DNA from 3 places in the Brevibacillus sp. RS1.1 genome. Region 1 is predicted to be linked to each of the others. Evidence: predicted binding sites of a transcription regulator. Region 1 holds the regulator's gene; each other region holds the start of a gene.
What was found. The regulator LexA, encoded in region 1, represses DNA repair genes until DNA is damaged. The targets are predictions, from matches to a motif close to CGAACATATGTTCG.
Positions count from the first base shown of each region.

Region 2: uvrB (excinuclease ABC subunit UvrB) is a predicted target of LexA. The motif match lies at 4,970-4,983, and genes of this name have one in related genera.
Region 3: HP570_RS23785 (carbohydrate kinase) is a predicted target of LexA. The motif match lies at 8,309-8,322, and genes of this name have one in related genera.

Region 1 covers NZ_JABSVA010000001.1:407,707-418,610, forward strand. The annotation lists gene HP570_RS01655 (hypothetical protein) at 1-115, opposite strand, end outside; gene HP570_RS01660 (peptide ABC transporter substrate-binding protein) at 253-1,893, opposite strand; gene ltaE (low-specificity L-threonine aldolase) at 2,124-3,149, opposite strand; gene HP570_RS01670 (HesB/IscA family protein) at 3,273-3,575, shown strand; gene HP570_RS01675 (HelD family protein) at 3,639-5,888, opposite strand; gene crcB (fluoride efflux transporter CrcB) at 5,927-6,292, opposite strand; gene HP570_RS01685 (DUF896 domain-containing protein) at 6,389-6,586, opposite strand; gene yneA (cell division suppressor protein YneA) at 6,663-6,998, opposite strand; gene lexA (transcriptional repressor LexA) at 7,161-7,784, shown strand; gene HP570_RS01700 (DUF456 domain-containing protein) at 7,835-8,320, opposite strand; gene HP570_RS01705 (DUF4269 domain-containing protein) at 8,429-9,004, shown strand; gene HP570_RS01710 (hypothetical protein) at 9,092-9,772, shown strand; gene HP570_RS01715 (GNAT family N-acetyltransferase) at 9,862-10,335, opposite strand; gene HP570_RS01720 (MFS transporter) at 10,553-10,904, opposite strand, start outside.
Region 2 covers NZ_JABSVA010000004.1:9,731-20,634, forward strand. The annotation lists gene uvrA (excinuclease ABC subunit UvrA) at 32-2,899, opposite strand; gene uvrB (excinuclease ABC subunit UvrB) at 2,915-4,891, opposite strand; gene HP570_RS14445 (flagellar hook assembly protein FlgD) at 5,072-6,004, shown strand; gene HP570_RS14450 (hypothetical protein) at 6,069-7,769, opposite strand; gene HP570_RS14455 (PDZ domain-containing protein) at 7,899-9,260, opposite strand; gene HP570_RS14460 (S41 family peptidase) at 9,276-10,745, opposite strand; gene HP570_RS14465 (murein hydrolase activator EnvC family protein) at 10,838-10,904, opposite strand, start outside.
Region 3 covers NZ_JABSVA010000009.1:155,821-166,724, reverse strand. The annotation lists gene scpC (succinyl-CoA:acetate CoA-transferase ScpC) at 1-1,216, shown strand, start outside; gene HP570_RS23825 (MFS transporter) at 1,302-2,468, opposite strand; gene HP570_RS23820 (Lrp/AsnC family transcriptional regulator) at 2,626-3,066, shown strand; gene HP570_RS23815 (cytochrome d ubiquinol oxidase subunit II) at 3,143-4,174, opposite strand; gene HP570_RS23810 (cytochrome ubiquinol oxidase subunit I) at 4,171-5,505, opposite strand; gene HP570_RS23805 (pirin family protein) at 5,669-6,442, opposite strand; gene HP570_RS23800 (DoxX family protein) at 6,497-6,883, opposite strand; gene HP570_RS23795 (FMN-dependent NADH-azoreductase) at 6,959-7,585, opposite strand; gene HP570_RS23790 (MarR family winged helix-turn-helix transcriptional regulator) at 7,726-8,172, opposite strand; gene HP570_RS23785 (carbohydrate kinase) at 8,365-9,465, shown strand; gene HP570_RS23780 (pseudouridine-5'-phosphate glycosidase) at 9,469-10,395, shown strand; gene HP570_RS23775 (VanZ family protein) at 10,475-10,904, opposite strand, start outside.

The DNA of each region.
Region 1 (10,904 bases):
CAATTTCGCCCGCAACCTGATTGGCGTCGTTTAGGACGATGTTGACAATCTTGCTCTCGTCCCGTTTCATTTGATTGAGAATGCGTTCTCGCTCTTTAGCCGAGATCATATCCATCCCTCTTTTCCCCTATGTTGGATAGCTATAGTATTTCATTGGCGGCTCTGAATTACACACAAGTGAGTTTGCCGAGTGGAACCAAAAAAAGCCTTGCCGCTCTCCATGTTTCCGGATACGGCAAGACTCTTTTTTTATTATTCGATGGTTGTATATTTAAAATCTCTACCACCAAACGGATTGTTCAAAAATCCTTTGACTTTGTCATTTTTTATATACGGTCTTACGCCATAATACACAGGGGCAATCGGCATTTCCTCCATTAAGATGCTCTCTGCCTCACGCATGATCGCATTACGCTTCGTCGGATCTTTTTCCAAGTAACTCTGGACGATTAGCTCCCGGTATCTGTCGTTTTCCCAAGCAGCGTCGTTCGTCCCCACTGTTTTGTCCTTGAAAATTTCCAGGAAATTGATGGGGTCGTTAAAATCAGCACCCCAATTTCGGTAGGCAAACTGATAGTTTTTGGAGCGCTTGTTTTGTAAAAATACTTTTTCCTCCAAGCCACTGATTTTTACATCAACACCCAAGCTTCTTTTCCATTGATCTTGAAGCACTTCAGCCAGCTTTTTCTGACGATCGTCACCTGAACCATACGTGAAGGTCATGGCAGGCATCGTCGAAAGCCCCAGCTCCTTTAACCCTTCAGCCAATAACTTTTTCGCCTTCTCTACATCCTCTTGAAAATAGTCATTTCCGCTAAGTTGCATGGAGGGCGGAACCCATGCAAAAGCCGCAGGCACCCCTGTCTGCACAATTCCGTCTACCAAAGGCTGCCGTTGGATCGAATACGAGAAGGCTTGTCGAATCTTTTTATTCGTAAATGGGGACACGGTTGTATTAAAGGTAACGGCAACTGTGTTCGGATACGGCGCCATTACGATTTTTCCTTCCTCCTGCAAGGCGGGAATCACGTCGACGGGCAACACGTAGCTTGGATGCCCTCCCCAATCCAAATCACCAGAATCAAACAACGCTTGAGCTGTGTTGGTATCAGTAATCATGCTCCAGACGATCTTGTCGAGCTTCACAGCTTCTTTGTCATGATAATTCTCGTTTTTCACAAGAACCAATTTGTTTTTATGCTCCCACAGCTCCATTTTGAATGGGCCGTTGCCTACGTAGTTGTCTGGAGACGCTGCCCAATCCGGATGTGCCTCCAAGGTCTTTTTATGTAAAGGAAACAATGTCGGGAAAGCCGTCAATTCATAAAAAAACGGAGCTGGCGAATTGAGCTTGACCTCTAATGTAAAATCATCAAGTGCTTTAACCCCTACGCCTTCATGCGATCCTTTCCCTGTGTTAAATCCCTCTGCCCCTTTAATGAAATAAAGCATATAGGCATATTCGGACGCTGTCTTCGGGTCGAGATTTCTTTTCCAGGCGAACTCAAAGTCATGGGCGGTTACCGAATCTCCGTTGCTCCATAACGCATTCGTTTTCAATTTGAATGTGTACGTCGTCAAATCCTCGGATACCGTATAACTGTCGGCGATTGCGTTAGCTATTTTTCCATCCGGTCCATAGCGAGTCAGTCCTTCAAAACAGGCAGTAATGACATCAAAGGAGGTACCATCGGAAGCAAGTCCGGGATCCGCTGTCGGAGGCTCTCCACCGTCTGCGTTCCAATTCAATACCATCTCTTTTCCTGTTGGCTGCACTGTTTGAGATGCCTGATCATTCGGTTTGTTCGTTACCCCCGTTTCACTTGTACTACATCCCGTAATAACTTGAAGTAGCAAGAAACAACTCAAAATGAAGCTCTTTCTCTTTCTCATCGAGACCATCCCCCTTGATTCCATTCGATTCCATACACCAGTAAATACTATTGCTTTATCACACTACTATGATAACGCAAGTGTAGGAGAAACAAATCAGACGGTATGGCGAAAAACAGATCGTGTATAGACTCTTATTTTGTACAAATTGTCTAACTATTTAGAATTGATGGTTGAAGCAAAGAAAAAAGCCAGTCTTCCCTTCGACTGGCTACAAGCGTTTGATTCAATTACACTGTTACCAATAATTCCTCTACTGCTTCCACAACGGTCTTGATATGTTGATCGCTAATGTGTCGATGCGTCGTAAAGCGAATGACATACTCGTCAAAATCGACCGCGAGCACTCCTTTTTCTTCCAAACGTTCCAAGAAGGCGACAGCTGTTTGTCCAATCGAGCCCGTATTCACCAGCACGATATTCGACTCGACTTGCTCCACCTGAAGCGATAGCTGGCGCAAGCCTTTCGCCAATTGCTGTGCCCGTTCATGATCTTCTGCCAATCGTTCGGTCATTTGTGTCAGAGCAATGATGCCCGGCGCTGCCAAATACCCTGCCTGACGCAACCCCCCGCCTAATTTTTTTCTCCACCATCTCGCTTCTTCGATAAACGCACGTTCACCAGCCAAAATGGAACCAACTGGAGCACTCAGCCCTTTGGACAAGCAAATCTGAACGGTATCGGCATAAGCGCTTAGCTCACTGACTGCAACACCTTGTGCCACAGCCGCATTGAAGAGACGCGCACCGTCCAAATGAACGGGAACACCGTGTTTTTGCGCGATATCATAGACGTTCTTCATTTGCTCAACAGAGATTACCGCCCCGCCCGCGCGATTATGTGTATTTTCGAGACAGATCAATTTTGTCCGAGGAAAATGGATATTGTTGCCCCGAATCGCCCTCTCTACCTCTTCTGCACGCAGAGCACCGCGTTCACCAACCAGCGTCCGTGTTTGCACGCCAGCCAATGCCGACATTGCGCCGCCTTCATAGTAAAAAATGTGCGAATCCGCTTCCGCAATGACTTCGTCTCCGTTGACACAATGCGTCAAAACAGCGACCTGATTACCTTGCGTGCCACTTGTTACGAACAGGGCAGCTTCCTTTCCGAGTATTTCAGCCGCGATCGCTTCCAAACGATTGACAGTTGGGTCTTCCCGGTAAACATCATCCCCAACCTCCGCTTCTGCCATTGCTCGAAGCATCTCCTCGGTTGGCTTCGTAACGGTATCACTTCGCAAATCGATTTTCATAAATGATTCTCCCCCACCCTGTTGTCATTATCTAGACATATCGTAACACTTTCAACATTGCATCCTGATTTCCCTCTTGCTAAGATGGAGGGGTAACTTACATACAGTTAGGGGATTTGACCTGTGAAACTAAAAATCACTCGTAACGCTGCCAAGCAATTGGCTCCAATCATCGAGCAAGAAGAAGACAAAGAATTGAAACTGCGCGTTTATATTACGCACGCTCACGGTGATCATGCACATTACGGACTCGCTCTGGACAAGCCAACAGAAGAAGATGTTGTGATCTCTACCGACAAAGAGATCGATGTGATCGTGAAAAAGGATGAGCCTTTGCTGGATGGCGTCGTCATTGATTACCTCTTCTTGCCACAAGAAGGTTTTGTGATTACGAACCCTTCTAAAGGTAACACAGGCGACCACTAAGCATGATACAGATAAACCCTCTGTTTTTTTACAAGCAGAGGGTTTTCTTTGATGAGTCGATTCTTATTCGTCAGTAGCCATGGTGTAGAGCGCTGTTGGTAAATCTATTAGCAACGGTGAAGAAACGTCATCAACCTGCGTCATAACAAGCCGATGGACTGGACGTGTCATCGCGACATACAATAGTTTCGCGTCCCATTCATTATTTTGATAGGCGTCCACATCCAGCAAAATGACCACATCAAACTGCAAGCCTTTTGTTAAAAAAGCAGGCATGACGGTTACGCCACCTGGAAATTGGTTATCCTTGCTGCCTAACAGAGTCAGATCAGCTATCTTGTCTTGCAGGCCTTTATGTGCTTTTTTACTCGCTAGGATCGTTTTCGCTACGATCGCAATCGTTTTGAAGCCTTCCGACTGGTAGTCTGCCACACGCGAAGAGATGTCCTCCCACAGTTGCGCTCGTGAACGAGCCTTGACCATGATTGGTTTTTCACCATGACGCAAAACCGGTTTTGCCAATACCGTCTCGGGCAATTCAATTTGCCGCAACACTTCGTTAGCACAGCGCATAATCTCAATTGTCGAACGATAGCTTTGCGACAACGTATAATAGGAAGGAAACAGCTGCGCAAATATCCCCTTGGTCAACTCTTCCCAAGCATGAATTCCTCGGTAGCTATGAATGCCTTGCGCAATATCTCCCACGATCGTGAGCGAGTTTCGCTTGGTTGCCAATGCAATGACAGCTATTTCTAACGCACTCAAGTCTTGTGCTTCATCCACGACCGTATGATCAAAATGCTCCGCCTTATTCATTCCTTCCACAATATGCTGCAAGTATAGCAATGGCGCGATATCTTCGGGCTCCAATCGCTCCTCTGCAAACAGCGCAGCACTTGACTGAGTCACATCACGCACAACTTCGTCTGAAATGTCAGCAGGTGCGAGTTTGCGCAGCAATTCCTCGTCAGCAATCAGCTCGCGATAAGCTGCGAAGATTTCCAGTCTTGGAAACGAAGTCAGGTACGTATCCAGGATTTGCTCCAGCATTTTCTCGAATTTGTACAAGCCTTCTTTGTCCAAATCGACTTTTCGTTCTCGTAAATGGGCAAATAATTGCTTGTTCATTTCTTGTTTTAAATGCTTGCGAAGCGCTTCTACTCGACGATGATACGGCATATTGGCGAATTGCTCCAAGAAGCATTGGCGTATAAAATCACCCGGAATGGAAAAGACTTGCTTTGTTTTGTTGTATAAAAAGCTGAGTTTCTTAAAAGGGATTCTCGTTTCGACGATATGCCGAATGTATTGCTCCAGCGCCTCCCGACAAGCGAGCGATCCTTTGAAGCGAAGCCTGTTTCGCGTCATTTCTTGCTGGCGCTCATCCTGCCCTTCTTCGAAGAACAATTGAAGAGGCTTATCGGGACTCACGATTCTCCATCCTTTTGGAAGCAGAGGCTTCACAAGACGCGCTGCCCAATCTACAAAGGTAGACTGTTGAACGTCATCAACTCCCAACTCCGGCAAAACCTCGGATATATAGGTAAGAAACATCCGGTTTGGCGCAAACACCATGAATTTTTTGGACATCATGGAATCCTGGAAGTTATAAATCAAATAGGAGAGTCGGTGCAGCGCAATCGTCGTTTTTCCGCTCCCCGCTACACCTTGCACGACAATGGGCCGTTCTTTTTCCGCCCGAATAATATCATTTTGCTCGGATTGAATGGTAGCGACGATGTCTTTTAGTCTGCTATCGTTCGCCTGATTTAAATTGGCTGCCAAAAATTCATCGATGAAGCCCTCCTGCAAAAACTCGTCAGGATGCCCCATTTCGCGGTTAATTGTTTCTTTTACCGCTCCATCATAGATGCCAACGATCTTTCCGTCTTCAATCGCAAAATTACGCTTTAATCGAACTTCACCACGCACGATCTCGCGTCCCATCCGATAAAACGCGTCTTTGCTCTCACCAGAATAATAAAGACTGGCGATAGGCGCTCGCCAATCCACGACGACAGAATCAAATGTATCGCTGCGTACAATTCCCCGTTTTCCTATGTAGACCTGATCCAGCTCGTAGATTTCATCCTTCAAGAAGTCCACTCTGCCGAAATAAGGCTTCTCTCGCCCCTGATCTTCCAGATAGCGCAAATCCTTTGCCTTTTTAGAGTTAACGACCTGTTTCACATAGTCATCGGTTGCCTCGCGAATTTCATTGCGAAGCTGCTCCATTTCTTCATCAATAGCTGAAATGGTTTCATCCAGCTTTTTTTGTTCCAACTCATAATCACGATGCTGTGTACTCACCTTCATTCCCCCTCACATGTATCGTGTCTTTGAACGTATCAGGACCAATGCCTGGCCAGCCATATTCCAACCGCACATGAAAGTAGACCGAGTCCCAAACTGAGAAGAGCATATAATGTGCCCCGCAACAGATGTCCTTCTCCCCAAAAAGTGACCACTTCCAAGGAGAAGCTAGAGAAAGTCGTAAATCCTCCCATGACACCCGTTGCAAATAAGAGATAGAGTGTGGGAGATAAAATGCCACGTTCTTTCCCCAGCACGAACAAGATGCCAATGATCAAGGAGCCACAGACATTGGCGATCCAGGTTCCCCACGGCCATTCCGGCTGATTTGCGAGTAAAGACAATAGGTAGCGCACAAGAGAGCCAACTGCTCCGCCAACCGCCACAGCTATCCACGCCATCGCTTTCCCTCCCTGGCTATCAAAGCGTTATGTCTGTCACAGAAAAAGACACCCTAGCGTCAAGCGAGGATGTCTGTCGTATCAGTAATTGTTATCTTACTGTTTTGGCTTATTTTCTTCAAGGTCTTCCACATAACGGATGGAATCCAAATTTGCTCTCAGTGAAAGCTTAACGGCGTCAATGTACTTTTGGCGCAATGCTTTTTGCTCGAGCTTTTCCTCTTCAGTTAAACCTTCTTCGCGAGACTTTTTGACCAATTCGTTAATGCGTTTAATTTCTGCGTCAGATACCACTGCTGGTTCCTCCCACTCTGTAGTAGTGCCGCTTCATTATACCACATTCGAATGATCTCGCAAGACAGCCGAACACTTACGGCATATCAGGCATGATCAGAGTTTGCCCCGGGTAAATCCAGTTGCTATCCAAACCGTTCGCTTCCTTGATTTCTATGATATAGTCACGAACATCCGTATGCTGATCTGAGTAGCGAACGGCTAACGACCATAGACTATCTCCGGATTGTACGGTTACTTCTATGCCTTGTGGCTCGTCCATTGGTGAAGCAGCAAACACTAGTTCGGTCAACAAGTAAAAAAAGAGAGTAAATGTAATAAGAAACAAGAGTGCTTGACCTCTCGTGATACCAAAACGAACACGACGTTCTTCTTTTTTCTCGAAACGATTACGTACTGTCGATGAATTCATGATAATGGCCTCCTTACAAACATACGTTCTGTTCTCTTGTAAGCTCATAATAAATGAGAACATATGTTCATGTCAACAACGAAACGAACTTATGTTTGTCGAACGCAAGCTCCCATGGTATAATATAGGAAAATATGTTCGAGAAATCAGGGGTGTCTTTCTATGTCAAAATTATCGAGTAGACAACAAGCCATCATCGAGTTCATACGAAAGGAAGTTCGTGATAAAGGATATCCGCCTTCTGTACGTGAAATTGGAGAGGCTGTTGGACTCGCTTCCAGCTCAACGGTACATGGTCATTTGGCACGCTTAGAGAAAAAAGGCCTCATTCGTCGAGATCCTACCAAACCTCGCGCCATCGAATTGCTTTCAGATGAAGATCGTTTTCAAGACAATTTCGAAGACTCTGTCGTCCGTGTGCCAGTAATTGGAAAAGTAACCGCTGGACAACCCATTACAGCCATTGAGGATGTGGAAGAATACTTCCCGCTTCCAGACAATATCGTGACTTCCGACAAGGTCTACATGCTGCGCGTCTCCGGGAATAGCATGATTGATGCCGGGATTCTCGACGGAGACTACGTCATTGTTCGCCAACAGCACGTAGCGAACAATGGTGACATTGTCGTAGCCATGACAGAAGAAGATGAAGCGACCGTCAAAAGATTTTTCAAAGAAAAGAACCACTTCCGTCTCCAACCGGAAAATGCCACGATGGAACCGATCATTCTGGAGCATGTCACCATTCTCGGTAAAGTCATTGGTGTCTATCGCCTCATTCACTAGTTTCCACGTAAAAAAGGACAGCCTCGGCTGTCCCTTTTGTTTTCTATATGTTATCTGGCGATAAAAAACCAGATGATCATCGTAACTTGCAAGATGACTTTTACGACCGCACTGCCCAAAAATCCGATCAGTGAGCCTACCCCCGCTTTCACTGCTCGCTCCATCGATTGCTTCTGCACCATCAACTCTACGAGAACGACGAATACGAACGGCAAGATCAGCATACCAAACGGTGGGAAAACGAAAATTCCGAGGATAATTCCGACCGCTGCAGCAACGGACGACCACTTGGACCCCCCGTACTTTTTCACAAAGTACATGTTCGTCAGCAAGTCAGCACCGTAAAGCAGAATGCTTAGAACGGCCATTCCCCACCAAAAGGATGCCGGCAATCCCGCTCCCGGATCTGCAATGAAAAAGTGATAGAGCAAAAAGCCCGCCCACAACAAGATCGTATCAGGTAAAACGGGTAAGAAAATTCCTGCGATGCTTAGCAGGAACAATAACACAACCACAACCCATAAAAGTATTTCCATCCACTACACTCCCTTCATTTAGGTATACGAGTGATTACCAATTTCGTTGCGCACTTATTCACTTTTGTCTACACTATTTTAAAAGAAAGTGGACATGGGGGTAGTTTCATGAAAAATTGGCATGATCTCTCTTACTTGAGCAGAGGAACAATGCGCCAAAAAGCGGCGTGGGAAGCGATTCAACAGACGCATATCATGGAAGTACTAGCCGATTACCGTCCAGTGCTTGCCGGAACCATCCCATTGGACATTGATGTTGAGCAAAGCGATCTGGATATTATTTGTGAGAGTCGTGATCTGGATCAGTTTGAGCAGGTTGTCCGTAAAGCGTTTGGCTGCTTGTCCAGATTTGAAGTGACAAAACTCGATCTAAAAGGGATTCCCACGTGCGTTATTTCGTTTTTCACAGCTGGCTTTTGGTTTGAATTGTTTGCTCAACCGGTTGCAGTCGAAAAGCAAAACGCCTATCGTCATATGGACATCGAAGCACGATTATTACATATAGGGGGCTTGGATGCGTGTATCCATATCAGGGCTCTGAAGCAAGACGGCCTCAAAACAGAACCTGCATTTGCTCGATACTTTCATATTCCGGGTGATGATCCGTATGAGGCCTTGTTGCAATTGGAGTCGTTGACCGAACAGGAATTACGCCAAAGAGTTCAGCCCCTACGAAAGGATTAATCTGCTAGCAAATCTATCAACTTGCTGGGATCATAAGGGGTAAACAGTGACTGGCGTTGCAACCGATCATTAAGGAGGACATACTATATGGATTGGCTGATAGAGCTACCGCTCCTCACTGGAGAGAATCGGGTAGAAACAAACGTCGACTTCTCATTTAAGAGATTCGAGTCAAGTGGGCTTCAGGAACCTCCCGATTTTATCCATGATATCGTTCTGCAATGGGCCATCGCCCCTTTTGTTGTTCATGAGCACACTGCTTATCGGATTCCGGCCCACAACGATCCCGAGATAGAAGCGTATGCTTCCGTCAATTTCACAAGCCTGTTTACGACAGTACGGGGAATATGCACAAATGGAAAGTTGGAGGAAATCAGGCTGGAGGACTTAAAGCCGAATATAAAGAGTTCTTTTATCGAATCGGTCATACATACAAGTAAGATTGATCCTCTGGTAAGCGATTTTTATCTACAGGGAGAATGTGAGCGTAGTAATCGACTAAGCATTAAGCTGTTCCAAATAGACAGGGATTCCTTTATCAAGCAGACTACCTACCTTCCCCAACCGGATCACAAAAGGCTCTGGGACTTTATGAATAGACCATTCAAAACGTGTGACGAGGTCTCCATATCCCCCACGAACTGGGTGCTCAGTGACGACCTGCTAGAATCCCCCTTTCTCGTATTTCTCTCACGCTATGCAAGTGAGGTTGTTTTAACGGTGAACGAAAAAGATCAGAATGTTACTATGGTTTCATTTAAAGAGTAATCAGGGCACTCAGCTGGCCGACGTAACCAGCTTCCCGTTCTCAGGATTACCGACTTTTTTGTTTTTTTGTATTCAGCTTTCGTCTCTCGTTAGCATAAACTTTTCTTCATTCTAAAATTCATCAGCTTAGTGCTATTGCGTTCAACGATTTGCGATTTTACTACGATGTACCCTTTTCTTTCAAAAAAGGGTCTAGCGGTAATACTCGAATCGGTTTCTATTTCGATTAGACCTAATTTTTTGGCTTCAGATTCAAGTGTGTCTACCAATGCTGAAGCAATTCCTTGCCCCTGATGCTCTTTATGAACAAATAGTCTATCCAGGTAACCTTGTACACTCATGTCAGAAAAGCCCACGATATAACCATTCATTTCAGCAACATAGGAAATATTACTCGTTAGAGCTTTCAACCAGACCTCTTTCCTCTGCTTCAAATCCGCTAGGGAAGCCCAAGCATTTACTTGTTCTTGCGTGTAATCTTGCTTATTTATGGTATGCACGGTCTCATAAAATAAAGTGATGATCTGGTCAATATCCGTCTCATGAAATCTTCGAAGTAGCATGGAAACTCCCCCTAGAGTATAACGTGGCTACCGAATCATGCCGGCAGCCGCGTCTCGTTTATTTATTGTAGCATCGTTCCCCCGATAGTTTACGTTCATTTATCTACATGGATATGTACTTTTCGTTGCCTTAACAACCACACCGCATTGTTGCGTCCAACAATTGGGGGGCCGTTCATTTGCGGTCTGCTTTTTTGTAAAGAACTGAAAGATCACCTTACTCCACTGATTGAACCACCGAATGCCGTGATGCCATTCTGGACAATACAAACACAGCAATGATGGAGATGAGTACGCCGAGTACGCCGAACCAGGTAATGGATGCTAAAGAAACACGGTTAACGATCAGCCCGCCAATTCCTGCGCCGACTGCCATGGCAAGCTGCATCATGGAACTGTTCAAGCTCAGCATGACGCCCGTGGATTCAGGAACAAGCGAAACTAGGTTAAATTGCTGCGCGGGAGCAGATGACCATGCGGCAAAAGACCAGAGGATCAAAATGGCGAATACGGCAATGACCGACTGTCCGACTAAAGATAGCAAAATCAACGAAATGACGTGAAGCACC
Region 2 (10,904 bases), on a different contig from region 1:
GCCCCCCTGAATCAGGGAGGCAGTCTCTCGATTACTTTGAAACGAATTGCTCTAGCTTGGCATTCGTCCGTTCTTTATCGCGTTCCAAAATCGGCTTCAAATAGATACCCGTGTAGGAGCCCTCCATTTTTGCCACTTCCTCTGGTGTACCCGTTCCGACAATTTCTCCGCCACGTGTACCACCCTCTGGCCCCAAATCTACGATGTAATCCACCGTTTTGATGACATCCAGATTGTGCTCGATGACCAGCACCGTATCTCCGTTTTCCACCAATCGCTGCAGTACTTTCAACAAACGATCGATATCGTCTGTATGCAGACCGGTTGTCGGCTCATCCAAAATGTACAGAGTTCGTCCTGTGCTGCGTCGATACAGCTCAGAGGCTAGCTTGACGCGTTGTGCTTCCCCACCAGAGAGGGTGGTAGCAGGCTGCCCCAGCTTCATATATCCCAATCCTACGTCTACGATGGTCTGCAGCTTGCGCTCAATCTTCGGCAGATTGCGGAAAAACTCTACCCCATCCTCGATCGTCATTTCCAAAACATCAGCAATACTCTTGCCTTTGTACTTCACGTCGAGCGTCTCGCGGTTGTAGCGCTTGCCATGGCAAACTTCGCAAGGCACATACACATCCGGCAAGAAGTGCATCTCAATTTTAATAATCCCGTCACCGCTGCACGCTTCACAACGGCCACCCTTGACGTTAAAGCTAAAGCGACCTTTTTTATAGCCGCGCACTTTGGCTTCGTTGGTGGAAGCAAACAGGTCGCGAATATCATCAAAGACACCTGTATATGTCGCTGGATTGGAACGTGGTGTACGTCCAATTGGAGATTGATCGATGTCGATCACCTTGTCCAAATGCTCCAGTCCCAGGATGCGACGATGCTCACCTGGCTTCACCTTTGCCTTATTCAAATCGCGTGCCAGTGTCTTTTGCAAGATTTCATTGATCAGCGTACTTTTTCCTGAGCCAGATACACCTGTTACGGCAACAAAAACGCCAAGAGGAAGCTTCGCAGTGACGTTTTTCAGGTTGTTTTCCTTCGCGCCCTCAATCTTGATCCATTTGTCCGAAGGCTTACGACGCTCCAGCGGAACAGGGATGAATTTGCGCCCACTCAAATAGGCACCCGTCAAGGAGTTAGGGTCCTTCATGACTTCATCCGGAGTTCCTGCCGCTACGATTTGACCGCCATGTATGCCGGCGCCCGGGCCAATATCGATAATGTAATCGCAGGCCATCATCGTATCTTCGTCATGCTCGACGACGATCAATGTGTTCCCCAGCTTGGTCATATGCTCCAACGTCTTGATCAGACGCGCGTTATCCCGTTGATGCAATCCGATACTCGGCTCATCCAAAATGTAGAGAACGCCCATCAGACTAGAACCGATCTGCGTAGCCAGCCGAATCCGCTGCGCTTCTCCCCCGGACAGTGTTCCCGCCGCACGGCTCAGCGTCAAGTAATCCAGTCCGACATCAATCAAGAAGTTCAGTCTTGCCTTGATTTCTTTTACGATCAGGTTCGCAATCTTTGTTTCCCGCTCTGTCAGTTCCAGGCCATCGACAAACTGATGCGCATCGAGAATAGAAAGCGTAGTCAGCTCGGAAATGCTACGCTCCCCGATCTTAACCGCCAAGCTCTCCTGACGCAAACGTTGGCCTTTGCAGACAGGACACGCCTTTTGGCTCATAAATCCTTCAATTTGCTCGCGGATGTAATCCGAGCTGGTCTCCAGATGACGTCGTTGCAGATTGATGACGACACCCTCGAACGGAACGACTGCCTCGCGTACTTGCCCGAACTCGTTCTCATAGCGGAAGTGAATTTTTTCGCCTTCACTACCGTACATCAAGATTTGTCGGTGCGCTGCCGTAAGCTCCTCATATGGCACATCCATTCGAATGTTAAAGTGGCGGCAAGCTGATTCCAACAATTGTTGATAGTACGTCGAAGTCTTCGGCTCCCATGCGCCAATCGCCCCGTCATCGAGCGTCTTCGTCGCATCCGGGACGACCATATCCGGGTCGACCTCCAGTTTGACACCTAATCCATCGCACTCTGAGCAAGCACCAAATGGGCTGTTAAAGGAGAAAATCCGCGGCTCCAGGTCTCCAATGGAAAATCCGCATACCGGACAAGCATGCTTTTCACTGAACAGCAGCTCTTCTTGCTCCATCACATCGACGATGACCTTACCATCTGCTAAACGAAGTGCCGTTTCCAAGGAGTCTGCGAGACGCGCCTGTACATCCGGCTTCACGACGATCCGGTCAACGACAACCTCAATGTTATGCTTCTTGTTCTTTTCCAGCTTGATATCTTCGGACAAATCGGTAATTTCACCATTGACCCGCACACGGACGAAGCCTTGCTTGCGGATGTCCTCCAGCAGCTTGACATGCTCTCCCTTGCGTCCTTGCACCATAGGAGCTAGAATCTGCATTTTCGTGCGCTCAGGATACTCCAATAGTCGATCGACCATTTGTTCAATAGTCTGGGATTGGATCTCGATGCCATGCTCCGGGCAAACCGCTCTACCGACACGCGCATACAAAAGGCGCAAATAGTCGTAGATTTCCGTAACCGTACCTACCGTGGAGCGAGGGTTGCGGCTCGTCGTTTTCTGGTCAATCGAGATTGCAGGGGAAAGTCCCTCAATCGAATCCACGTCCGGCTTGTCCATTTGCCCGAGAAATTGGCGGGCGTATGCAGACAGAGACTCGACATAGCGTCGTTGTCCCTCTGCGTAAATGGTGTCAAAAGCAAGCGATGACTTACCCGAGCCAGACAAACCCGTCAAAACGACGAATTTGTCCCTCGGAATGACTACATCAACATTTTTCAAATTGTGGGCACGTGCACCCTTTACGACAATATGTTCTAATGGCATGAAAAAAACCTCTCCTTAGAGTTCCGCCTTCAGCTCAAGAATCAAATCACGCAATTCGGCCGCACGCTCGAACATGAGGTTGCGTGCCGCTTCTTTCATTTCTTCTTCCATACGTTCTATGACAGCCACGCGATCCTTCTTCGGCATTTTTTTGAAGTCCGCATGTGGCAAGTAATCCGCTTTTTCCTCCGCTACCTTGGTAGCCTCGATTACTTCGCGGACGGACTTTTTCACGGTTTGCGGCGTGATGCCGTGCTCTTCATTGTAAGCCATCTGAATGGAACGACGGCGTTCTGTCTCTCGAATCGCAGAGGCCATCGAATCTGTCATTTTGTCCGCGTACATGATAACGCGTCCCTCAGCATTCCGCGCAGCCCGACCAATTGTCTGAATCAACGAGCGCTCATTGCGAAGGAAGCCTTCCTTGTCTGCATCCAAAATCGCCACGAGTGATACTTCCGGTAAGTCCAGACCTTCCCGCAAGAGGTTGATCCCGACCAGCACATCAAACTCACCTAAACGCAATGAGCGTAAAATCTGCATCCGCTCAATCGTTTTAATATCCGAGTGAAGATAGCGGACCTTGATTCCGATTTCTTTCAGATAGTCCGTCAAATCCTCAGACATTTTCTTCGTCAGAGTCGTGACGAGAACTCGCTCATTTTTCGCAATCGTGGCTTGAATTTCGCCAATCAAATCGTCTATCTGTCCTTTGATCGGACGTACCGTAATCGTTGGATCAATCAAGCCTGTCGGACGAATCACCTGCTGCACCATTTCCGGACTATGTTCCAGCTCATAAAGACCAGGTGTAGCCGAAATGTAGATCGCTTGTTTTAGCTTTGCTTCAAACTCCTCGAACTTGAGTGGGCGGTTATCGCGTGCAGAGGGCAGACGGAATCCGTGTTCGACCAGTACATCCTTCCGTGCGCGGTCACCGTTATACATCCCTCGCACCTGTGGCAAGGTCATATGCGACTCATCCATCATGACGATAAAATCATCTGGGAAGTAATCCAGCAAGGTATACGGAGCATGCCCGGCAGGCAGTCCCGTCAGATGGCGCGAGTAGTTTTCGATTCCGGAGCAAAAGCCCATCTCCATCATCATCTCAATATCGTACCGTGTGCGTTGCTCTAGTCGCTGTGCTTCCAGGAGCTTGCCCGCATCACGGAATTCTTTCAGTCGTTCTTCCAGCTCGGCCTCAATGCTTTGGACAGCCAGCTTCATTTTCTCCTCGCGTGTCACATAATGAGATTTAGGGAAGATGGCAATGTGATCACGCTGTCCCAAAATCTCGCCGGTCAGCACGTCAATCGAAGTAATCCGCTCAATTTCATCTCCAAAAAACTCAACGCGAATCGCCTGCTCACTCTCTGAGGCAGGGAAAATCTCCACGACGTCACCCCGCACACGGAACGTACCGCGCGTGAAGTTGATGTCGTTGCGTGTGTACTGGATATCGACCAGACGATGCAATATCTCGTCCCGTCCTGTTTCCATACCAACACGCAAAGACAAGAGCAGCTCCCGATACTCCTCGGGCGAACCCAATCCGTAAATGCAGGAGACGGAGGCAACGATGATTACATCTCGGCGTTCAAACAGCGCACTGGTAGCCGAGTGACGGAGCTTGTCGATCTCCTCGTTGATGCTCGAGTCTTTTTCAATAAACGTATCTGATTGGGGAATGTATGCTTCGGGTTGATAGTAATCGTAGTAGCTGACGAAGTATTCCACCGCGTTGTTCGGGAAAAACTCCTTAAACTCTGCACAAAGCTGAGCGGCCAGAGTTTTGTTGTGTGCCATCACGAGTGTTGGCCTGTTCACCTGAGCAATTACCTGGGCAGCCGTATAAGTCTTTCCCGTTCCCGTCGCACCCAGCAATGTCTGGTGTCGCTTGCCAGCCTGTAACCCTGCCACCAGCTCGGCAATGGCGGTTGGCTGGTCACCGGACGGTTGAAACTCCGATACCAATTCAAAACGCTCCATTCCCTCGTTCATCTCCTCATAGCATGACTGTTTCTACTTCCATTATAACACAATTCCGGCTAGTTTAAGCCCAAAATTCGAACAAACGTTTGTCTTCATCTTTCCACCGATTTTTCCGATATAAGATGAAGGAAGTACAAACATACGCAGATAGACTCGCCACCTTCAGGGAGGATTGACATGTCAGATAACGGAACAACCGTCAAAAATAACCCTTATATACAACCGCATATGAGCTATAAAGGCAAAAAGGAATTCAGCACGGAGCTCGACCAAAATGCCTTTATGAAGCTCATGCTGGAGCAGTTAAAGCATCAGGACCCTATGTCCCCCATGGACAACTCTCAGTTCATCCAGCAAACAAGTATGCTGACCATGGTAGAAAAAATCACAAAAATGACCACGCTGATGGAGCAATCGAACAACAGCATGGTCACTTTGGATAAGTATGAAAAGCTGGTAGGTCGTACTGCTTCGTATTCCCTCACTACAAAAGACGAGATGACGGGAGAAACTAAGACGGAGAAGAAAGAAGGCGTACTTGATGCCGTCTACATGGATCAAGGCAAAATCTACTTCCGTATCGCAGGCGAATCGACACCGATTCCGCTGGCAGACGTCTCCGGATTGGAATCGCAAGGTCTGGCCGGCAATACGCTCGACAACAGCGTGAAGTACATGGAAATGATCGGTCGTGAGATTTCCTATAAAGTAACAAAGGAAGTCGACCGGGATGGCAATCCAGATACCAAAAACGACATTTCCAAGGTTGATGAAATCTTGAATGGCGTCATCACTGGCTTTACCACAAAAAACGGTACCGCACAATTCCAACTGGATAATGGATCAACCGTAAAAGCCGAAGAAATCGTAGGCATGACGGTGAAACCTGAAAACAGAACAATGGGCAACTCCCTTGCCTATGCGCAAATGATCGGCTACAATATCACGTACAACCAGTCTCAGACAAACCCGGACGGCACCACTACCAATACTCCTCTTTCCGGAGTGGTCAAAGCTGTCAGCATGAAAAACGGAGTCGTTGAATTCGTCCTCCAGGATGATAAGAAAGTCGCTCTCAATCAAATCACAGGATTCGAAGCAACTGCCTAGAATCCTATCCAAAAAGCCGCACATCTTCGAAATCGGAGAAGGCGGCTTTTTCTTTTACAAGTTCCTATTCGTTTACGATCACTTTTCCGGTTATCGCATCCACATAAAATGTATCATCTACTTTAGATTCTCCCCCGCAGAAGCAATGCGAGCGAGTTTGGCGAAACGAAAGGTCATAGCCGAGTTTCCAGGTAATCGTGTTTTTCTTATAATCTGGCTGGTGGATATAGGTCAGCTCAAGTGGATAGGTTTGCAGTAATCGGGTCATAGCCACTTGTTCTTTAAGGGCTTGAGAACGGGCAGGGTATTTGACACTGGGCGGTTTGTTTATGCTCACCTGATCCCATGTACCCGTCCATGAATCGATCCGAATCGTATACATCCCGTTCTCCACACTCTGATTGACCCCATAAACTGGAATGCCGTTTACAAGGGGATCAGCTATGATTGAGGTGTACCTTTCATCTCCATCCTCCGTTATTTGGATCTGATTGTTTCCAGACGGAGTCAGTCTTTTCAAAAGCTTATCCGCTTCCATCCGATCCCGCTTCTTATCCGTTTTCACATTAGACCATTGCGGATTATTCACCTTTGTGGAAAATGCAAGCAGTTCACCAGACTTTGCATCCGTCACGAGGAGATGATGCTGCTCACCGTTAGTGCTTCCCTCAGGAAAGGTAGCCATTCGAGATATCTTGTCAGCATCGGGAACCCCCTCACTAAAATTCCCCCAAATGAAATAACGACGGGCTGGACCATCATCGTAACTCGCCTCGTAGATGGACAGCGGCAGCTTTTCTGTTTCGAGTCTAAACAATATGCGTAATAAATCACGGGCTTGTGCCTCTGTTTGCGCTACCCACTTCTCACCTGTTCCAGTCACATTGATGGTCTGAGCCGGGTTGGTTGTCGCTCGGGAATTCGCTGTTACCAATCGTTTGCCACTGAAGGCATCCAATGCACTACCTGTATGTTGTTGCGCTATGACTCCATTTTTCAGGACATAAGCGAGCTTTGCTTCTACCTGTTCGCTTTGATGATGAATGGGCAATAAATAAACAAGCTCTAATGGCCGGCTTTCTTGCCACTTTCGTACAGCTAGTTCGGAGGAGATGACACGCTGCGGAGATGGGAGTGAAGAGGGACTTACTTTTTCGTATAGCCTGCCATCAAACGTGGAAAACCAAACGATTCTTCCCGATGCATCAAAACTGACGAGACAATCATAATCGTCATCGAGCACCACATTATTCAGAACTCGCACCAGTCGAACCGTCAATAAATCCTTATTTTTATAAACCTCTCTCGCTTGATAGTTGTTTCCTGTGCCAGTCTCCTGCAATCCAGCGACAAAAGCTAGCGCACGTGCTTTGGCTTGCTGCTCAGTCGGGTAGGCAGGCTTTGTTGCTGCTTTCGGGGTAAGATTCAGTCGGAGCAACTCCCCTGTCTGTCCGTCAAAAATCGCATCATCCATGGACGACTCAGCCTCAGCAGCAGACTGTGCAAACGTGACCACTACCCCGCTAACACCAGGTCCATCTACATCGCCACCGTAAACGACAAAGCGCGAAGACAGCTCCGGCAAAAGCTTGACTAGCTTTTGGACACCTTTCGTCACATGCATCGGTACAGCTACAACCGATTGGGCCTGTGCTACGGTCACAGTTGTCGTTGCGCCTGCTCCTGATAAGGGTGCGGCAAAAACCGTGGTAGCAGCTAATGTACCCGACAAAAACCACGAGACCGTTCTTTTTACCTTCAACACCGAACCCACTCCCTCTTTTTTCCTCCTACATTGAGACGCAACAGCTACCAGTAAGTTTCCCATTGGACAAGCTTATCTCGAAAAAAAGAAGGTATGCACGTTTGCCTGCATACCTTCTCCCAACTATCCTTATGCTCCTACATTTAGCTTCTCCAGCTTTTGCTTGATCAGCTCGACTACACTGGCGCGTTTCAAATCAACAAATGCACGGGTATTGGCATCTGGAACCACAATAATCCCCAGTTGGTGATGATTGCCCGCATAGACCGCACACTGTACGAACTTCAGCTCACCTTCATGCGTGAGTACTTCCATTTTACAAAAGGCAGGATTGGCTTGTAGTGCTGGATATAAATCTTCTTTTTCCCGCACCGAAATGCCATTTACTTTCACGATAATCTCACCGGGCGTAATGCCGATTTCCTCTGCTCTCGTTCCCGGAATGACACCCATTACTTTTACACCGCGCGAAGACTGGATGAAATAAGGCGTACGCTTTCTTTCTTGATACTGACTCCAGAAAAACAGCGCCTCATGACCGAATAGTGCAAAGATCGCGGTCAGCATGATCAACGGATAGAACCATACAGTCAGAGCACACAATCCCAACAAAATGAGCGCATACAGCGTCAAATTTTTTGCAACCTGCGTTGCTTTTCTATACGGAGTCATCGTTTGCGTCATATCAGAGAATCCGGTCACTGTGGGCAGAAGCATCAGTCCGAAAGAAGCGACTTCGGGCGAAAAGAACGGCCACCCCGGATACAACGCACCACTGATAGCACCAGGCTCCATCTGTACGAACAGCACGGCTGGCGTCAGCCAAAAAGAATGAAGCAAATAGGCACCGACAATCCGACCACGCTGCCCTTCCACGAACAGTGGAGAAGCGTCTCGCCCGCCATTCCAGCGTACGAGCATCGCTTCAATTAGATGCATGATCGCAACTAACGCAAGCAATGGCAATGGTTTCGCCTGACGAATCATTTCCCAGATATAGCTCAATCCTGGAACATCCGTAACCGGTGGAATAACCAGTGTGATCGCGTGTAAAATCGCCAAAATCCCGGCAGCATATGCGAAACAGAGAAATCGTAAACGAATCAGCGCCAAGATGAGCGCCAATCCCCATAGTATCCACAAATCCTGTGCTTGCACGACCACGCCGAGTCCTGCACTAAGAAGAGAAATCAGCAAGCCTCCCACCAAGCCCATTCCTACAGCCCGAATCGTTGAGAGCAAGGGGGACTGAATGCGTGCAGAAAAAAGCTGCCTTTCCAGATTCATCTGTCTGCGATAATGCAAATAAATAAAAACCAGAAAGAGATAGAAGACAGGATTGATAAAAAATGCGGCAAAGCCATATGCAATGGTAAGCATATCTGCCTGTATCGCCAATTGCCTCACCTCAACTAAAGGAAAGAAAAACCACGGCATTTGATTTGCCGTGGTTATCATTTCTACGGGTAGCAGGGAATTACCTGCTTCCATTTTCTTGATTATTCATTACTTGCCCGTGACTACATCCAGAGCTTTTTGCAATTGCAGATCATTCTCTGGCTTCGTCATCGTTTTACGGAGACTTTCTTCCAGCGAAGAGCGTGTCTTCGCGTCTACTTTGCCAGTTACCTCAAGCTTGCTGGAGGTTTGGAACTGCTTGATTGCTTCCTCTGTCTTTTCATCAAAATAGCCATCTTCTCGTCCTGTGGACAGATTCAAGCCTTTCAGGATGAGCTGCAGGTTTTTCACGTCAGTACCAGCCATGTCGCGCTGCAATACCTTATCTGCCGGCAGCAGAGTTGCGTTGAAATAGTCAGGTTGCTTAACTTCAAAGTCTGGCTTAATGCCTTTTTTATGGACCCAATCCCCACTCGGTGTGATCCACTTGGCAATCGTCAGCTTCAATTGGCTCTTGTCGTTCATTTCCATGGTACTCTGAACGGTTCCTTTACCAAAGGTCTTCTCACCGACCAGCTTGTAGTTGCCGCTATCTCGCAGAGCACCCGCGAGAATCTCCGATGCACTGGCGCTTCCGCCATTAATCAGTACCGAGATTGGATAAGGCTTGGCAGCTTCTGTAGTCGAGAAATACTCTTCTTTTTGCTGTCCGCCATTTCCATACTCGATTTGTACGATCTTGCCTTTATTCGGTACGAGGATTTCGCCGATTTCCTTCACAGCCAGCAAATACCCGCCCGGATTGCCTCGAACGTCAATTACCAGACCGCCAATCCCCTTCTGCTCAAGAGCAGCCAGCTGTTCTTTGAAGTGCTTAGCTGTGTCTGTAGAGAACTGGGTAAGGTTGATTACCCCTACTTTAACACCGTTCTTCTCGATAATCTGACTGTTTACCGTCTCAATCGGAATATCGTCACGTACACACACAATGGTAAGAGGCTCTGGTACTCCGGCTCTCACTACTTTGAGAACCGCCTTCGTTCCTTTTGGACCACGAATCTTCGTCACTGCCTGATGCAGGTCCAATCCTTCAAGGGATTCATCATTTACGCTCAAAATTTGGTCGTTTGGACGCAGCCCCGCACGCTCCGCTGGGGAGTTTTTGAATGGGGAAACAACCGTTACCCGACCATTTTGCATCGTTACCTCTGTCCCAATCCCTTGGAAAGTCGAGTGTAGGGTAGATGTGAACTCCTCAGCAGAGCGAGGGTCCATGTAATCACTATACGGATCTTCAAGCGACCCGACCATTCCGCCAATTGCACCCTCTACTAACTGCTCAGTGGTGACATTTTGGATGTAATCTTTCTTGATTGCTGAAAACGCCTCGTACAGCTTCTGGAACTCTTTCGGATAATCTCCGCTTCCAGAAAACAGCGCCATGCTGGATGCTGTTAAAGCCCCACCTTGACTCGAACTGGCGCTAGCCGATGTCTTCATGATCGCCATCGTAACAAAACTACTGGCTACCATGGAGATGAGTACAAGCGCGATTACGGTACGTCCTTTCCATCTCACTGTTACGTCACCATCCTTTGTGCTACCGGAAAAAGATATGCTGCTAGTGTATGCATGTTCCGTTCACAATATTTGTCTGGTCGCACGAGGGTCTACTTCAAGTACGGCATTGGGTTAACTGCTACGTCGTTTTTATAGACGGTAAAGTGTACGTGATTT
Region 3 (10,904 bases), on a different contig from region 1:
CAACGATGGCAGCATGATGTTCGTTGACCAGCATTTGTCTCATACAGCGGAAGCGATTCGCCAGGGAGCGATAGACGCGGTCGACTACGCGATTGTGGAAGCGGTTGCAATTACAGAAGAGGGCATGATCATTCCGGCTACGTCCGTGGGGAACTCCAATATTTTCGTGGAAAATGCCAAGCATGTCATCATTGAGCTGAATATGGCTCAATCGGTGGAATTGGAAGGCATCCATGATATTTATACACCAGCAAAACAAGGAGAGCGTGAACCGATTCCGCTCACATCCGTGGATCAGCGAATCGGCACAGCAGGGATTCCTGTCGATCCGGATAAAGTAAAAGGGATTGTCCTGACAAATCAGTTGGATTCTCCGTCGACGATTGTGGAGCCGGACGAAGAAACGGCGCAGATCGCGGCGCATCTGATCGACTTTTTGCGTCAGGAGGTAAAAGCGGGACGCTTGCCGAACAATCTCGCGCCATTGCAATCGGGGATTGGATCGGTAGCGAATGCGGTTTTCAACGGATTTTTGGATTCGGAATTCACGGATCTGACTGTCTTCTCGGAAGTGTTGCAGGATGCGGTGTTTGATTTGCTGGATGCAGGTAAAATTTCGTTTGCCTCTGGCTGTTCGATCACGCTGACAGCTGAAAAAATGAAACATGTCACTGAGAATTTCGCCCAATACCGGGACAAGCTGCTGTTGCGTCCGCAAGAAATCACGAACCATCCGGAGCTGATTCGCCGCCTCGGTCTGATTGCGATCAATACCGCGATTGAAGCGGACATCTACGGCAACGTCAACTCGACCAATGTATCGGGTACGAGAATGATGAACGGTATCGGCGGTTCTGGTGATTTTGCTCGCAACGCACGTCTGGGCATTTTCGTAACCAAGTCGATTGCCAAAGGTGGAAACATCTCGAGCATCGTTCCGTTTGCCTCCCATGTGGATCATACCGAGCACGATGTAGATATTATCGTCACTGAGCAAGGTCTGGCTGACCTGAGAGGCTTGGCTCCGCGCCAGAGAGCCATCAAAATTATCGAGAACTGTGCGCATCCGATGTACCGCGATCAATTGATGGCCTACTACGAGGAAGCACTCACACGTGGCGGACACACTCCGCATGTACTGGAAAAGGCATTCTCCTGGCACGTACGTTACGCGCAGGAAGGCACCATGTTGGAGAAAAAGCCAGCGTTGGTTTAGTCGAGGGAATGATGAAAAAAAGAAAACCCGCTCGGGCGTTAAAGCCTTGGCGGGTTTTTCTCGTCTCCAGTGCAAAGTTTACGTTTTACGCTCGCAAGCTTTGCTGCCTTTTTTCCTGAGCAAACGAAGCCCATGCAAAGCCAAAGCCGACGAGGACGAGCAGACCGCCGACCCAGCTGATGTGAACGATACCTACATGGTCTACGATCACTCCACCAAGTCCTGCACCCAGCGCCAGCCCAAGCTGAAAAACCGAGGTGTTCATGCTGAGGGCCACCTGCGAAGAGTGAGGGGACAGCGTGATCAAATAATACTGCTGGGCAGGAACGGTGGTTTGCACGGCAGCGACCCAGAACATAACCGTGATGATTGCCCACGTGAACAGTTGCGAAGACAGCGGCAGGATCAGCAGGATAGCCGCATGGAGAAGCAAGCTGACATACAGCGTGGGGCGAATCCCCCATTTGTCGGTGGAGACGCCTCCGATCCGCGAGCCAGCCACACTAGCGAGGCCTGCCAAGAAAAGCGTGGTGCTTACCCAAGTAGTCGTCATGGCGGAAGTGCTCTGTAGAAGCGGAGTAATGTAGGTATAGACGGTGGAATACCCTGTGACAAAGAACAAAGAGATACATAGCGCATGAATCACCCGTTTGTTGCGGAGTGCGGCCAATTGTTTGCGTAGCGGGACGGTTTCTTCCCCCTGCTGCTTCGGCAAAAAGGCGAGGATGGCAAAGAAGGGAATCAGTGTCAGGACGACAATAAGCGCGAAAACAGGACGCCATCCCCAGATGTCTCCCAGCATGGTACCAAGTGGAACCCCAAGCACGAGCGAGAGGCTGAAGCCCATGAGGATGATCGCGATGGAGCTGCCTTTTTTCTCTGGGGAGGCCATGTTAGCAGCTTGCGCGAGAGCTACCACGGTGTAGATGCCTCCGCAAAGCCCCAGCAGAATGCGGGATACCATCAGTAGGGAGAAGCTTGGGCTTATGGATGCGAGCAGGTTTGCCACTATGAAAGAAAACAGTGTCCAAAGGATGAGTTTTTTGCGTTCTACTGCCGCGGTGAGTGCAATCAAGACCGGAGCCCCAAAGGCAAAGGCCAGAGAAAAGGTGGTCACTAACTGACCAGCAAGGGAGAGGGAGACATGGGTGTCATCTGCGATCATGCCGATGATTCCGGTCACGATTGACTCGGCAGTGCCAATCATGAATTCTCCCAAGGCCAGCAATAGGATTAAAAATTTTTGGGGCAAGGTGGTTCACTCCTCGAGCTAACAAAATTGATGTAGTGACATTTTACAAAACGATTTCTATAATTTACATACATAAACAAAGGTGTTTTCGATGAGAGGATTTCTATATACAAGTTATTTGGTAGGAAACACTTATGGATTTGAAAGGATGATCTGCGTGGACCAAATTGATTATAAAATCATGAGCTTGTTGCACGAAAATTCGCGGATACCGTTCGCGGAGCTGGGGAGAATCATCGGAATGACGCAGCCTGCCGTGAAGGAGCGGGTCCGTCGTTTGGAGGAGCAGGGAATCATTACGGGCTACCACGCGTCGATCTCTCAGGAAAAGCTGGGTAAGCACACGACTGCTTTTGTCATGTTCCGCACCAAGCAATGTGCGGCGTTCATCGATTTCTGCAAGCAATCGCCGGAAGTGACGGACATGTACCGGATCAGTGGGGAGTATAACTACATGCTGAAAGTGGTAACAAGGTCGACGGAGGAATTGGTTGCCTTCTCGGAACGCACTGGGGATTTCGGCTTCTCCTATACATTGATCGTGCTAACGGCGCCGTTTGAGCAAAAAATGATGCTGGAGGAAGAGAAAATCTTCTGATCGTGCTTTTGACCGAAAAAAAGAGGCTCCGCCGTATCAGGGCGAAGCCTCTTTCCTTTTGCGTTTTGCGAAATTGCTATTTTTGCCGGACGTACTGCTCGTCCCTCATAAACAGACGCCAGAAATAAATAAAACCGGGTACGAGAATCGCAAAGCCGACTAAATAACAAATGAACAGAGCGTGGAACGTATCCGGGTGTGTAAAGCTGGACTCAATCGTCACATTGGGATAGACGATGTAGGGGAGGCGTGCTGCACCATACGCATAGCTGGCGAGCAGGTATTGCGTCGTGGCGACAATGACCGCAATCCGCGGAAGGTGGATGCCGAAATATCGACGATCTTGTGGTACCAAGAGAGCGATATAGCTAATGAAAAAGCAGACCGCCGATGCAATAAGCCACGGCAAATAGTCGAGAATGCGCTCATATAGCCATTTTGCCTCCAATTGCATCGTCATCACGGTAACCAATGCTGCAAGCAACGTAATTGGCCCCAGAAACACCGCATCCCGGCGATAGACAGAGAAAGCTTGCTTTTCACCTGCGACGAAGGAGTAGTCCGCGAGAAGCAGCGACGAGAGGTAGAGTGTGCTGCTGACGGCAAGACCAATAAAAGAATAGACGTGCGGGCTGGTCAAAAAGAGTCCCCAATCGAGAGACTCCACACCATTGATCGTTCGAGACAACCCGCCCTGTGTCACAGGGAGCACGCTGATTAACAGAGCTGGTACCAATATCCCGGTAACACCTGAAACGATGCTGAGCATCTTATCATACCTGTGAATCAGATGAGAAAACACCATGAATGTACTGCGAATCAACATCAATAACACCACGAGACATCCGGGAACAAGCAGCAGGCTTGCCAATGTGTAGGTTGCGCCAGGGAAAAAGGTAACGAGTGCGACTACAATTAACACGATAAAGACATTCACGACCTCCCAGGAGGGCGAGAGGTAGCGATTGGCGATTTGAGTGGCTTTGGTTTTTTCCCGATTCAAATAGATCATCGACCAAAAACCAGCACCGAAGTCGAAGGAGGCCGCAACGGAATAGATAACGACGAAAATCCAGAGCAGCGTAATGGCAATAATCGTATCGGTCATGCTGTTCCTCCGTCCACTTTCGGCTGTTCTGGCGGATCGAGCTCCAAGGGATGGCGGCCAAAATAGCTACGGAATACGAGTAGGGTGACGATCGCGAAAAATACGTACACCGAGAGGAAAATCCAAAATAGAGTAGAGATGCCTGCTGCTTGGGTAGCGGCGTCTACTGTTTTCATCACACGATACACCACCCATGGCTGGCGTCCTGTGCAGGCAAATATCCAGCCGAATTCAATCCCTAGCAAGGCGAGCGGGCCACTTACGACAAAGACCCAGAGAACCCAACGGGGATACTGAGAGCGCTTTAGGAGCTTCTTCCAAGCGAAGCCGATGAAACCAACGAAGATCAACAAGCTGCCGATGATGACCATTCCGTTAAATAGCGTATGGATGTAGAGTGGAGGCCATAGCTCCTTTGGAAAGTCGTCCAGACCGACCACGACCTCGTCAAAGCGGTTGGCTGCAAGGAAGCTGAGCGCCCATGGAATCTCGATAGCGTATTTGACTTTTTTTGTCTCGGGATCGGTAAAGCCGCCAATCGCGAGTGGGGCATAAGCTTGTGTTTCAAATAGTCCTTCCGCAGCGGCCAGCTTTTCCGGCTGGTATTCATGTAAAAGCTGCGCTGATTCGTGACCGTTCAAGGCAGTTAAAAGGGAAAAGGTGCCTCCCACGATTAAACCGGCCAAGAGTGCTTTTTGGTGATACAAATAAACCCGACTCCCTTTTTCGGCGCGAAGCATTTTCCATGCTGCTACTCCAGCGACGATGAATGCCCCCGTCATATAAGCAGAGACAGTTACATGACCTGCCGTCACGAAAAAGCTGGGATTAAAAAAAGCTTTCCAGGGGTCCACGTCGACGATCTGCCCATCGACCATCCGAAAGCCAGTTGGCGTGCCTTCAAAGGCGTGGACATTCGTAATCAGGATCGCGGAGGCCGTCGCACCAAGCAAAACCATAAACAAGCTAAGCAAACGCATGTTGCGGGATAGGCGGTGAGCCGCGTAGACGTAGATGGACATAAATAAGGCTTCCACGAAGAAAGCGAATATTTCGATCTGAAAAGGCAGCGAGATCACCTTGCCGACAATCGCCATGAACCCAGGCCATAGCAGGGAAAGCTGGACCCCAGCAATCGTTCCAGAGGGGATCGCGACACCTAGCAAGATCGCCTGCGCTTTTGTCCAGCGTTTGGCCATAATCTCGTAATCGCGGTCACGCGTCCGCCAAAAGAGGAGCTCCACCAGCAAAATCATGAGCGGGAGACCAACACCCATGGTCGCAAAAATAATGTGAAAGGCCATAGTCGTCCCGAAAATGGCTCTGGTCATCACGATATCTTCCACGTTCAACTTCCTTTCTGATCGACACCAAAAATTGTTAACGATTTCCTCGTTAATGTCCCATGAGGAGGCGGAGTTTATACGAAAAAGACCGTCACAAAAATGTGACGGCCGGGCTTGATGATAGGATAAGGGCGTTTGGAAGAGTAGATTATTTACGATAGAGTGGATAATCAACCTCAGTTGGTACCTGAATCAACACCAGGCGGAGCGGAGCATCCGTTGATGCTGTGTAGATGGCTGTGTTGCTTTCCTCGGTGGAGAGAACGACAAAGTCACCTTTGGTTGCCGGGGTGTGATTCTCGCTGACAGTTGCTTTCTCTGCAACGCTTCCGTTTCCTTCCACTATGACGACTGCGTGAGCATAACCAGCCGGGAGTTCTTTTGCATACGACTTTCCAGCGGGAATCGTGATATCGCTCATAAAGGAATCCGTGACCAACTGAATGGGCGCAGGCGATCCGATGATGTGCTTCACTTGCACTCCATCAACATCCTCAGACGGAAACTCCTCATGATCAAACTGATGGTAAGTCGGTGGTTGCTTCGTCGTTTGTGCCAGATGCGGTTCAAACCAGATTTGAAACATTTCCGTATCCTTGCCGAGCTCTTCTGCATGGTACGCGCCTGAACCGGTTTGCATGATCTGTGCGCCGCCTGTCGACACCTCTTGAAGATTTCCGAGCGTGTCTCGATGTCCGACTGTCCCTGTGAGGACATACGACAAAATTTCAAAGCCGGAGTGAGGGTGCAGCGGAATTTCAAATGTCTTCAGTGATTTTGCCCATGCCCAGTAAAAAAGTGGTCCTACCCGTTTGACAACGGAGCCTTCATGAGGGAAGCCAATTGGTTTGTTCTCTACGATTTCACCGTCGCCAAAATGTCCTTTTGCTTGCTCGTTCTTTGTATAGACGCGGATTTCCATCTGATGTTCCTCCCTTAGTACGATTGCTGGCTTACGGGTTGTGAGGAGTTACCATTAAAACAAGATGTATGCACCTGGACCGATCAACGCTACACCAATAACTACTGCGATTATTGTCAGGTTGTATTCGAATCCGTTTTGTGTCACCCAATATCCATTTTGCCCGTGTACCTTTAGAATGGCAACCAGCATTGTGAAAGCAAGTAAAATAGCACTTGGCCAGATACCTACGCCTGCCGCAAACATCAGACCACCAACGAGTTCAGACAATCCAGCGACAAAGGCCATCGCTACGCCAGGTTTCACTCCGATGGACTCCAGCCAGCCGCCTGTTCCTTTCAAACCATAACCACCAAACCAACCAAACAATTTCTGCGTACCATGACCTGCAAACGTCAAACCAATGACCAAACGAATTAACAACAATCCAGTATCCAACACTTTTCATCTCTCCTTAATTACTTTTAATTAGTATATCTTTATTTTGAGATATTAGTCCAAAAAGGCTGGCGGGCCTTAGAAGGATTCCGCCAGTTTTACTGCTTTTTCTACACCAGCTGCAACGAGCTCAGCTGCTTTGTCTTGGAATTGGTTGTGACCTTCTACGATCACTTCGGTTACATTGCTAACGCCCCAGAAGCCGAGGATCGTGCGAACGTATTTGTTTGCCATTTCCATCTGAGCCATAGGCCCTTCGGAATAAACGCCACCGCGTGCGCTCAACAGAGCTACTTTTTTGTCGCCCATCAGACCAACTGGACCTTCAGCTGTGTACTTGAATGTTTTACCTGCTTGGGAGAGGTAATCCATGTACGAGTGCAGAACAGCAGGAACAGTGAAGTTCCACATTGGGAAAGCAAATACGACTTTGTCTGCTGCTGTAAACTGGTTCAGGTATTTGTTAACCAAGTCAGCACGTTTTTGCTCATCAGCAGACAGCTCGATGCCGTTTCCTGCTTTCCACATAGCAGTCAGCATGTCGTTACCGTAATAAGGGAGGTTTTCTGCAAACAGATCCAACTCAACGATTTCGTCATTTGGATGTGTTTCTTTGTATGCTTTCGTGAAAGCTTCGTACAGCTTTACACTTGTAGCCTGCTCAACTGGGCGATCGTTTGCTTTAATAAAAAGTACTTTACTCATGGAAATTTCATTCCCCTTCCGTTTAGTAAGTCACTAACTTTTAATGTGTATATCTTGATTTTAAGATTATTACGTATCGGATCTTTTGTCAACACTTTTTTGAAAGATAGTGTTGGAGAGTGGGGACGGGGACTGCTCTTCTAAAAAGTAGCTTGAGCAGTACGTCCCAATTTTTTAAGCAGTTCGATTGCTTGACGCTGTTCTTCTGGTGTGAGACCTTCCATCGCTTTCTCAATTGCGAGTTGATGAGGCGGGAAGATTTCAGACAAAAATTGATGCCCTTTTTCAGTGAGTTCTGCAAAAATGACGCGTCGGTCTGCTGAACAGGGCTTGCGAATGAGCAGTTGCTTCTTTTCGAGTTTGTCCACAACGTATGTGATGTTTCCGCTGGAGATCAATATTTTTTCGCCAATTTGCTGCAATGGTTGAGGACCTTTATGAAATAATACCTCTAGTACGCCGAATTCAGTTGGATTAAGTCCATGCTCGCGAATGTGACGATTGGAGTGAGCGGTAACCCAGTTGTATGACCTTGATAAAACGACAAAAAGATCGAGGGGATCATTTCGCAGTGGTTTGTCAGACATATGGACCCTCCTTTACATCTACATCGAAATTTCGATATCTCTAATTTAAGATAATCCTACATGATTGCATTCCTATTTGTCAAATTTAGAAAAAATAAAATGAAAAACACGCTTGTGAAAACAGTTGTCTACGTGATAAACTTTTGTTTGTAAACAAGCTGTGAAAGCGTAACAGAAGAAAGGAGGATGACCGTGGAAAAAGACATGCAGATCCTTCATCATATCCGGCAAAATCCTTTTATCACGCAACAGGAGCTGGCTGATCTGATTGGCATCTCACGTTCAGCGGTAGCTGGCTACATCGCACAGTTGACCAAACGCGGGGAAATCAAAGGACGGGCTTATGTACTTCGTGATGAAGGAATGATTGCTTGTATCGGTGGGGCCAACCTGGACCGCAAAGCACGCGGCAAGCAACAGGTGCGTCTACACTCATCCAATCCCGTAACGATTATGGAATCGTGTGGAGGGGTGGCACGGAATATCGCGGAGAACCTCGGTCGTCTTGGCTGCAATACGTCCCTCATCACCAGCGTTGGCGAGGACAAAGAAGGCGAGTGGCTCTTGCAGGAGACGAAAAAGCACGGGGTGCACATCAGCCAAGTGTGGCGACTGCCTACACAGCGTACGGGAACGTATACGGCGCTTCTCGATATTGACGGCGAGATGGTTGTTTCCTTGGCGAACATGGATATTTACGATACTCTCACACCGGAGATGTTCGCAGAAAAATGGTCGCACATTGCAGCAGCCCACGTGGTTTTCATCGATACAAACATTCCGGCGGACTGCTTGGCTTACATCATCGAACGTTGCCGGGAGGAAAACATCCTGCTCTTCGTTGACCCGGTCTCTTCCATTAAAGCAAAGAAGCTCCCACAGCAATTGGACGGAGTAGAAGCGATTTTGCCGAATCGCGAGGAAGCCGAGCTGATGGCTGGCATGAAGATCACGACGATTGAAGAATGCGCCGAGGCTTGCCGCAAGATCAGGGAACGAGGCGTCAAGCACGTCATCGTGACCTTGGGAGAAGAAGGCATTTACTATCAATCCGAGGACGTTGAGGAGCATATGCTTCCATATCCAACAGAAGTAGTAGATGTTACGGGTGCGGGAGATGCGTTCGCGTCGGGACTCTTGTATGGCATTGTAAACGGAGAGTCTTTCCAGAGGGCGTGTCGCCTTGGGGTGGCAGCATCCGCTCTGACATTGCAAACAGAGCAGTCCGTATCTCCTCTATTAAAAGCAGAACAATTGGAACTGGCCGTAGAACAATTCGAAAAGGAGCGATAAGAGATGAAACAATATTTGACCTTTACTGAGGAAGTACGCCACGCACTGGAGAACAACCTGCCGGTAGTTGCGCTGGAGACAACGATCATTTCGCACGGTATGCCGTATCCGCAAAACATCGAAATGGCAAAAGAAGTAGAGCAAATCATTCGCGACAATGGTGCTGTACCAGCTACGATCGGGATCATGGACGGCAAAATCAAAATCGGTTTGACTGACAGCGAGCTGGAAGAGTTTGCGACGAACAAAAATGTAGCAAAAGTAAGCCGTCGCGACTTCGCTTATATTTTAGCTAGCGGTAAAATCGGTGCGACTACAGTAGCCGCTACCATGATCGCAGCTGAGATGGCTGGTATCCACATGTTTGCAACTGGCGGTATCGGTGGGGTACACCGTGAAGGCGAAATCACTTGGGACGTATCTGCTGACCTGACTGAGTTGGCGCAAACAGATGTAGCTGTAGTATGCGCAGGTGCGAAATCGATCCTCGATATCGGCCGCACACTCGAATATTTGGAAACGCAAGGTGTACCCGTTGTGGGCTACCGCACGGATGAATTCCCTTCCTTCTTCGCTCGCAAAAGCGGATTTGGCGTAGACATGCGTATCGATACACCAGAAGAAGTCGGTAAGATGATGAACACCAAATGGGATCTGGGACTCAAAGGCGGTATGATTATCGCGAATCCAGTACCAGAATCTGATGCACTCAACCACGAGGAAATCGAGGCTGTGATCCAAAAGGCACTGGCAGAAGCAAAAGAAAACAACATTGCAGGGAAACAGGTAACGCCATTCATGCTCGATAAAGTGAAAAAGCTGACAGAAGGCAAGAGCTTGGCAACAAATATCGCGCTGGTGAAACACAATGCTGAAGTAGCTGCGAAAATCGCGGTAGCTTATCAGAAAGAAGCGAATCAAGGTAAATAAGAGAGAGATTAAACAACAAAATAGGTAAAGAAAAACGAGCCGCTAGAATCGCTTCTAGGGCTCGTTTCGTTTATTTTACTCACTCCCACCAATGTTGCATTCCACGGATTCCAACGTCCCACAGCTTAGCGTTTCCGGAGACGATAATGGTAATTTCGTTTACCTCGTTAAAAGGCATCTCCCTTAAAGCTGCTGCCCCTTGATAGGATTGTTCGTTTAACTGAGATAGTTCTTGTCCATCTACGATGATTTTGGCTTCACCCTTTGAGCCCCCATTGTCGGGAATGCCGAAATAGAAAGAAAGCCAGACATTTTTTTGGTTCCCCAGAATATAGTTGTATGTTTTGGTTGATTCCCCTTCACTGCTATACACGTTCATTTTCGGCTCTATTCGCTCACCTGCTACCGAAAAGCTTGGGAGATTCTCCGTCATAGGTGTAGTTCCTGTCATTTCTTTCATAACCGTTAATGATTGAACGGGGCCTTCTCTTTTTTGGAGGATTTCAGAG